2 regions of the Variovorax sp. V116 genome follow, and region 1 is predicted to be linked to the other one. Evidence: riboswitches for the same ligand, from Rfam matches in the RefSeq annotation. Region 1 holds a riboswitch; the other holds the start of a gene.
The links. A riboswitch is a leader RNA that binds a small molecule or an ion and turns the genes downstream of it on or off. The one in region 1 is predicted to bind thiamine pyrophosphate.

Region 1 (4,407 bases):
CAGCAGAAACACCGCGGGCTTGCTGGCGGCAGGGGCGGGCTTGGTTTTTCCAGGCCCGTTTTTCAGGCCGGCTGCAGGCCGTGCGAAGCGAGCAGCGCGGGCAGTTCCCGCATGTCGCTGAACACCTGCAGTGCGCCGACGCTGCGCAGCGCCTCGGGGCCGCTGTGGCCCGATTCGCCGGTGCTGTAGCCGAACACCGTGGCACCCGCAGCCACGCCGGCCATCGCGCCCGTGACGGTGTCCTCGACCACCGCGCAGCGCTTCGGATCGACGCCCAGCGCCTCGGCGGCGGCCAGATAAACGTCAGGGTGCGGCTTGGAGCGCGGCATCTCGTGGCCGCTGAAGATGCGGCCTTCGAAACACTCGAGCAGACCGACCTTCGCCAGTTGCAGCTCGACCTTGTGGCGGTCGGCGCCCGAGGCGCAGGCGATGCGGCCCCGGAGCCGCGCATGAATTTCGCGAATGGCCGCGGGGGCGTGCGCAATGGCCACGAGGTCGCGCTCGAGGGCTTCGTTGCGGCGGGCCCTGAAGGCCTTGAGCCAGTCTTCGGTGATCCTGACGCCGGTCTTCGATTCGATGAGCGCGGTTTCGTCCTTCACGGCCTTGCCGGTGAAGGTGTTCATCGACTCTTCGGTGGTGAGGTGCCAGCCGAGTTCGCCGAGCATCTCGGCGAGCACGCGGTTGGTGATGGGTTCGGAATCGACGAGGACGCCGTCGCAGTCGAAAAGGACGGCGTCGAAGGGGAATGGGGTCATTGCGCGGAGGGGTTCGGGGGAATCCCCCATGGTAGCAATGACCCCGGCCGGGCTCAGGACGCGGGCTGGATCGGGATGTAGATCTCGCCGCCGCCCGCCATGAACTCCCTGGACTTCTGCGCCATTCCTTCGGCCATGGCTTCCGCCTCGGCCACGCCCTTCTTCGCCGCGTACTCGCGCACTTCCTGCGTGATCTTCATCGAGCAGAACTTCGGGCCGCACATCGAGCAGAAATGCGCCACCTTGCTCGAATCCTTGGGCAGGGTCTCGTCATGGAATTCGCGCGCCGTGTCGGGGTCCAGGCCCAGGTTGAACTGGTCCTGCCAGCGGAATTCGAAGCGCGCCTTGCTGAGCGCATCGTCGCGCGAGCGCGCGCCGGGGTGCCCCTTGGCCACGTCGGCCGCATGCGCGGCGATCTTGTAGGCAATGATCCCCTGCTTCACGTCGTCGCGGTCGGGCAGGCCCAGGTGCTCCTTGGGCGTCACGTAGCAGAGCATCGCGGTGCCGGCCCAGCCGATCATCGCGGCGCCGATGGCGCTGGAGATATGGTCGTAGCCCGGCGCGATGTCGATGGTCAGCGGGCCGAGCGTGTAGAACGGCGCCTCGTGGCAGTGCTTGAGCTGCTCGTCCATGTTGGCCTGGATCATGTGCATCGGCACGTGGCCGGGCCCCTCGATCATGGTCTGCACGTCGTGCTTCCATGCGATCTGCGTGAGCTCGCCCAGCGTGCGCAGCTCGGCGAACTGCGCTTCGTCATTCGCATCGGCGCCCGAGCCCGGGCGCAGGCCGTCGCCGAGCGAGAAGCTCACGTCGTAGGCCTTCATGATGTCGCAGATGTCCTCGAAGCGCTCGTAGAGAAAGCTCTCCTTGTGGTGCGCGATGCACCACTTGGCCATGATCGAGCCGCCGCGCGAGACGATGCCCGTCATGCGGTCGGCCGTCAGGTGGATGAACGGCAGCCGCACGCCGGCGTGGATGGTGAAGTAGTCGATGCCCTGCTCGGCCTGCTCGATCAGCGTGTCGCGGAAGATCTCCCAGGTCAGGTCCTCGGCCACGCCGCCCACCTTCTCGAGCGCCTGGTAGATCGGCACGGTGCCGATGGGCACGGGACTGTTGCGCACGATCCAGTCGCGCGTGGTGTGGATGTTCTTGCCAGTGGAAAGGTCCATCACGTTGTCGGCACCCCAGCGGATCGCCCACACGAGCTTTTCCACTTCTTCCTCGATGCTCGAGGTGACGGCCGAGTTGCCGATGTTGGCGTTGATCTTGACCTTGAAGTTGCGGCCGATGGCCATCGGCTCGACTTCAGGATGGTTGATGTTGGCCGGAATGATGGCGCGGCCGCGCGCCACCTCGTCGCGCACGAACTCGGGCGTGATGATGCGCGGAATGCTCGCGCCCATCGGGTTGCCGGCCACGCGCTTGGCGCGCTCCTCGTTGGCGAGGTATTCGGCCATCCACTCGCGCTTGCCGTTCTCGCGCAGCGCCACGTATTCCATCTCGGGCGTGACGATGCCGCGGCGCGCGTAGTGCATCTGCGTGACGTTGGCCCCTGACTTGGCGCGGCGCGGCGTGCGCTGCAGCGCCGAGGCGCCGGCGCGCAGTTCGGCCAGGCGCTGGGCATCGTGGTCGTGCGCGTGCTTCAGGCCCTCGTCGAGCGCCTGGTGCGAGCGGCCTTCGTAGCTTTCGGTGTCGTTGCGCTCGGCGATCCAGGCGCCGCGCACGCCGGGCAGGCCGCGGCGCACGTCGATCTCGACCTTGGCATCGGTGTAGGGGCCCGAGGTGTCGTAGAGCGACACGGTCTCGCCGTTGGTCAGCAGCACGTCGCGCACCGGCACGTTGAGGTCGGGCCGGCTGCCCGGGATCAGGCACTTGTGCGATGCGGGAAAGGGCTCGCGCGTGAGCGAGAGCAGGGAGGTGAACTTGTCGGGGGCATTCATGCGGGGCACTCCTTGTTGAGGGAAAGGGTGCTCCGCAATCGCTCTGAGGACTTTGGGCCGCCACGTTGGTGGGTGGGTGGCGGGACCGGAGTCGGGGAGTGCAGCTCTTCTTACGCCGGTATGACCCGGATCAAGTTCGCGGGTCGGCACTTTGCCATCTCAGCACGCCACATGCGTGCACCCCGGAGCGGGGACTATTGTGCGGGCCATGGCCCGGTGCGTCAACCGGGGGTCTGCAGATCGCCTTCGAGGTAGAACCAGCGGTCGCCCTCGCGCACGAAGCGGCTGCGCTCGTGCAGGCGCGTGGCGGCGCCGGTGCTGCTGCGCTGGCGGGCGACGAATTCGACCTCGGCATGGTCGGCGTCCAGCACCGAGCGCGAGCGGATGTCCAGGCCCAGCCACTTCACGCCGGGTTCGAACTCGATCGACGCCGGCCGCGTCGACGCATGCCAGGTGGCAAGCAGGTAGGGGCCGCGTTCCAGCACGAACGCGGTATAGCGCGAGCGCATCAGCGATTCGGCGTCGGGCGCGGGCGTGCCCTCGAAATCCTCGAGGTAGCGGCCGCAGCACAGGGCATAGCCGATGGGCTTGTCTCGGCGGTCCGTGCGGCCGCAGGGGCAAGGTCCGGTGGGGGGAACAGTGGCGCTCATGAAGGCCTCTATTGGAACATCCTCCGGGCCCTTCGCCCGATGGGGCAAGCCCGGGGCGCCGTCCAGGAGCCTTCCGAGCGCCCGGTTCAGGCCAGTGCGCGCTGGATCAGCAGCTTCTGGATGTCCGAGGTGCCTTCGTAGATCTGGCACACCCGCACGTCGCGATAAATGCGCTCGAGCGGAAAGTCGTTCACGTAGCCGTAGCCGCCCAGCGTCTGGATCGCGGCGCTGCAGACGCGCTCGGCCATTTCGCTCGCGAACAGCTTGGCCATGGCGGCTTCCTTGAGGCACGGGCGGCCGGCGTCTCGCAGGCTGGCGGCGTGCCAGATCAGCTGGCGCGCGGCTTCGAGCTGCGTGGCGCACTCGGCCAGCCTGAAACCGACGGCCTGCTGGTCGAAGATCGCCCCGCCGAAGGCCTGGCGTTCCTTGGCATAGGCCAGCGCCACGTCGAAGGCGCTGCGCGCCATGCCCACGCTCTGCGCCGCAATGCCGATGCGGCCGCCCTCGAGCGCGCCCAGCGCGATCTTGTAGCCCTCGCCCTCGGCGCCGATGAGGTTTTCCACCGGGATGCGGCAGCCGTCGAAATTGATCTGCGCGGTGTCGCTGCTGTGCTGGCCCAGCTTGTCCTCGAGCCGCGCCACGCTGTAGCCCGGCGCATCGGTCGGCACGATGAAAGCGCTCATGCCGCGCTTGCCCGCGCCCCTGTCGGTCACCGCGATGACGATGGCGACCTGGCCGTTCTTGCCGCTGGTGATGAACTGCTTCACGCCGTCGATCACGTAGCCATCGCCGTCCTTGCGCGCCGTGGTGCGCAGGCTCGATGCATCGCTGCCGGCCTGCGGCTCGGTGAGGCAGAAGGCGCCGAGCATCCGGCCCTGCGCCAGCGGCTCGAGCCACTGCTTCTTCTGCTGCGCGTTGCCATAGCGCATGAGGATCGCATTGACCGGGCAGTTGGTCACGCTGATGGCGGTGCTGGTGCCGCCGTCGCCGGCCGCGATTTCTTCCAACACCAGCGCGAGCGTGAGGTAGTCGAGGCCCGCGCCGCCGTGCTCCTCGGGCACG
Region 2 (4,407 bases), 2.4 Mb from region 1:
ATGGCGGCGGATTGGAATGGGAGGCTCATGGTCTTGCTTCTTCCCCCGCCGGGGGAAGGTGGGGAGGGGGGCCACCGGAGCGCCCCGTGGATGCGCCGCGCGCCCCCGCCCCGGCCCTCCCCCGGAAGGGAAGGGAGCAAGGCAGGGCCAGTCGCCGATAATTTTCAGCATGACCCAAGCACTTTCCGACGCGCCCCAGGGGCCCCTGCGCTACGCACGCGTGCTCTCGATCGCCGGCTCCGACAGCGGCGGCGGTGCCGGCATCCAGGCCGACCTGAAGACCTTCGCGGCGCTCGGCTGCTACGGCATGACGGCCATCACGGCGCTCACCGCGCAGAACACGCTCGGCGTGTCGGGCATCCATGGCGTGCCGCCGGCTTTCCTCAAGGCGCAGATCCAGGCGGTGGTCGAGGACATCGGCGTGGATGCGGTCAAGCTCGGCATGCTGCATGCGCCCGAGGTGGTCGAGGTGGTGGCCTGGGCCATCGATCACTACCGGCTGCCCAACGTAGTGCTCGACCCGGTGATGGTCGCCACCAGCGGCGACCGCCTGATCGCCTCCGAAACCGTGCAGGTGCTGGTGCGCGAGCTGTTCCCGCGCGCCGTGGTGGTCACGCCCAACCTCGACGAAGCGGCCTTGCTGATCGGCCATGCGATCGGCGGCATCGATGCCCTCGACGATGCGGCCAACGAACTGCTGGCGCTCGGCGCGCAGGCCGTGCTGCTCAAGGGCGGGCACTTGCCGGGCGACGAGGTGGTCGACGTGCTGCTGCAGGCGGGCGGCGCTCGAAAGCGGCTGGCCTCGCAGCGCATCGCGAGCCGCAACCTGCATGGCACGGGCTGCACGCTGTCGTCCGCCATTGCCGCGCACCTGGCGCTGGGGCTTGCGTTGCCCGAGGCCGTCGAATGCGCGCGCGCCTACATCCTCGGCGCGATGGCCGCCGGTGCGCATGTGAAGACCGGCGCGGGACACGGTCCGCTCAACCACGGTTTTGCGCCAGTGCCGACGCACCGCCTGCCGCCGTCGGCGTAGCCTTGGGCCGGCTGGCCCAGGCCAGCAGGAATGTCGCGGCCAGCGTGGGCAGCGCCGAGCCGAATTGCGGCGCCCACTTGGCGAGCGCGTGGTAGGCCGCGATGCCCGCAATCCAGATCAGCGCCGCGCCCAGGTCGACCCGGCGCGTGCCCACCGACAAGACCGCCTGGCCCGTGCCCAGCCGCCCCAGGATTACGCCGTAGAGCGGCACGAACACCGAACTCAGCATCAGCAGGAACGGCTCGAGCGTGTGCATCGGCAGCACCAGCGCGAGCGCCGTGCACAGCGCCGCCAGCAGGAGGCCCCAGCGCCGCACGCTCCAGCGCGGCAGCAGGCTATGGGTGGACACCGAGCCCGAATACACATCGCCGTACGCGTTGTCGAGCTCGTCGATCAGGATCAGGCCCAGCGCCACCAGGCCGCCTTGGGCGAGCAGCAGCGCGGTGACCAGGCCGGTGCCCGGCTCCGCCACGCTCACCACCATCACGCCGAGCGCATAGCACCAGACGTTGGCCAGCGCATAGCCGATCCAGGTGCCGCTGAAGGCGCTGCCCAGGCCGCCTGCGCTGCGCTTGCCGTGGCGCGCGTAGTCGGCCACCAGCGGCAGCCACGAGACCGGCATCGCAATCACCAGGTCGAGCGCGCTGAACATGCCCATGCCGCCGTCGCCGGGGCGCGCCCAGAAGGCGTCGAGGCCCTTGGCTTGCAGGCGCGTCGCGAACTGCCAGGTCAGCCAGAGCAGAGAAAGCACCACCAGCGGCAGGCCGAAGCGGCTCACGAAGCGCCGCACCAGCTTGACCATGGAGCCGGCCAAAAGCGCCAGCAGCACCGCGCCCCAGAGCAGCGTGGTGAGGGCGCCGCCCAGCGGCCCGCCGAGCGCCAGGCCGAAGGCCTGCTGGCCGATCGCCTGCGTGCCTTCGCGCATGATGACGAGCTCGAAGGTGGTCCAGCCCACCAGCTGCACGATGTTGAGCAGCACCGGCAGCCGTGCGAAGGCGCTGCCGTAGGTGGCGTGCATCAGCCCGGCGCTCGCCAGGCCGCTCTCGCAGCCGAGCCGCGCAGTCCAGGCCAACAGGCCTGCGCCGAGCAGCGAACCCAGCACGATCGCGATGGCCGCGTCGCGCGTGCCCACCGCCGGCACCAGGTAGGCACCGATCTGCATCACCAGCAGCCCGACGCCCAGGCTGAACCAGAGCGATGCGTGGTCGTGCCAGCCGAACACGCGCTGCGACGCGGGCAGGGGCGCCAGCGCCTCGTTGGCGGAAGAAAGTTCGTCGTCGTGTGCCATCCAGTTGCTCCAGTGCAAAAGGTTTGGCAGGTGGGCGAGGCTCCGGCGGTGGAGCCATCGCGCGAGACAACGCGACAGGCCGCCGGACCAGCTTCCCTGCGCGAGGATTACCTCAGTCAGGTTCAAAGGGACTCTCTCAGTCAGCCCCGGAACGGATCCCGGTTCGACACCCCTAGCGGTGGTGCTCCGCGCCGTGGCGCAAAGCGGAAACTATTGTACGAGCCTGTGCGCCCAGCCTCCAAACCATGGATGATGGTCCGGATATGGCAATCCGCATGCCGCCACTTCGAGGATGTGTTCCATGAGCGATTCCGCAATCGACCAGTCCCTTGCCCAGGCCTTCCAGCGCTTCACCGAGGCCAACCCGGCCAGCCGGCGCCAGTTCGAGGCGCAGGTGCGCTACATGCCCGGTGCCAACAGCCGCTCGGTGCTGTTCTATGCGCCGTTTCCGCTCACCATCGCCAAGGGCGAGGGCGCTGCGCTCTGGGATGCCGACGGCCACCGCTATGCCGACTTCATCGCCGAATACACGGCCGGCGTCTACGGCCACTCGGCACCCGAGATCCGCGATGCCGTCGTCGAGGCAATGCAGGGTGGCATCAACCTCACGGGCCACAACCTGCTCGAAGGAAGGCTCGCCAAGACCATCTGCGAGCGCTTTCCGCAGATCGAGCAATTGCGCTTCACCAACTCGGGCACCGAGGCCAACCTGATGGCGCTCACGGCCGCGCTGCACTTCACGGGGCGGCGGAAGATCGTGGTGTTTTCGGGCGGCTACCACGGCGGCGTGCTCGGGTTCGGCGCCAAGCCGCTGCCGACGACCGTGCCCTTCGACTTCCTGGTGCTGCCCTACAACGATGTGCAGGCTGCGAGCGAACAGATCGAGAAGCACGGGTCGGAGATCGCCGCGATCCTGGTCGAGCCGATGCAGGGTGCGAGCGGCTGCATTCCGGGGCGCCTCGACTTTCTGCAAGCACTTCGCGAGGGTGCGACGAAGGTGGGCGCGCTGCTGGTCTTCGACGAGGTCATGACCTCGCGCCTCGCACCGAACGGCCTCGCCAACAAGCTGGGCATCCGGTCGGACCTGACCACGCTGGGCAAGTACATCGGCGGCGGCATGTCGTTCGGCGCTTTCGGCGGGCGCTCGGACGTGATGGCGCAGTTCGATCCGCGCACCGGGTCGCTCTCCCATTCGGGCACCTTCAACAACAACGTGATGACCATGGCGGCCGGCTATGCGGGCCTCACGAAGCTGTTCACGCCCGAGGCGGCAGGCAGGCTGGCCGAGCGCGGCGAGGCGATGCGTGCGCGGCTCAATGCGCTGTGTGCGAAAGAGGATGTGGCCATGCAGTTCACCGGCGTCGGTTCGCTGATGAACGCACATTTCGTGCGCGGGGAAGTGCGGCGCGTGGACGACCTGGCGGCGGTCGACGGGCGGCTGCGGCAGTTGCTGTTCTTCCACCTGCTGGGCGAGGGCATCTACGCCTCGCCGCGCGGCTTCATCGTGCTGTCTCTGCCGCTGACCGATGCGGACATCGACCGGTTCGCCGCCGCCATCGGCCGCTTCATCGGCGAATACCGCGCGCTGCTGCCTAGCGCGAAGTAGCCACGCCCAGCAGCTCGTGCAGCCGCGTGCTGGTGGTCGTGTACTGCAGCGGAATCGCCTTGCCCGGGAACACGATGGCGGTGGCGCCCCAGGCCGCCAGCGTGGCTTCATGGAAGCCGCAGACGATGAGCTTCTTCTTGCCCGGATAGGTGTTGATGTCACCCACCGCGAACACGCCGCGTTCACGGGTTTCGTACTTCTCGGTGTCGACCGGCACCTGCTTGCGCTCCAGTTCCAGGCCCCAGTCGGCAATGGGGCCGAGGCGCGGGGAGATGCCCAGGCAGGCGATCAGCGCGTCGAGCGGCAGGTCGACGGTGGTTGCGTCGGGCGTGGTGATCTGCAGTTGCCTGCCGTCGAAAGCGGTGGGTTGGCCGACCTTGAACGCGAGCTTGCCGTCGGCCACCAGCGCGCGCATCGACGCGACCAGCGCCTCGTCGGCCTGGAACCCGTCGCGCCGGTGGACCAGCGTGACCTGCTTCG

Region 2: linked by a shared signal. The riboswitch ahead of ACAM58_RS11810 (cytosine permease) and the one ahead of thiC (phosphomethylpyrimidine synthase ThiC) in region 1 are both predicted to bind thiamine pyrophosphate.

The regions. Positions count from the first base shown of each region.
Region 1 is NZ_AP028661.1:4,905,742-4,910,148, forward strand. Features, by position in the region: gene ACAM58_RS23445 (HAD family hydrolase) at 63-755, opposite strand; gene thiC (phosphomethylpyrimidine synthase ThiC) at 809-2,695, opposite strand; TPP riboswitch at 2,786-2,890, opposite strand; gene ACAM58_RS23455 (YchJ family protein) at 2,917-3,345, opposite strand; gene ACAM58_RS23460 (acyl-CoA dehydrogenase family protein) at 3,432-4,407, opposite strand, start outside.
Region 2 is NZ_AP028661.1:2,485,882-2,490,288, forward strand. Features, by position in the region: gene ACAM58_RS11800 (FAD-dependent oxidoreductase) at 1-29, opposite strand, end outside; gene thiD (bifunctional hydroxymethylpyrimidine kinase/phosphomethylpyrimidine kinase) at 170-1,033, shown strand; gene ACAM58_RS11810 (cytosine permease) at 981-2,321, opposite strand; TPP riboswitch at 2,398-2,505, opposite strand; gene ACAM58_RS11815 (aminotransferase class III-fold pyridoxal phosphate-dependent enzyme) at 2,623-3,927, shown strand; gene ACAM58_RS11820 (NAD(P)/FAD-dependent oxidoreductase) at 3,914-4,407, opposite strand, start outside.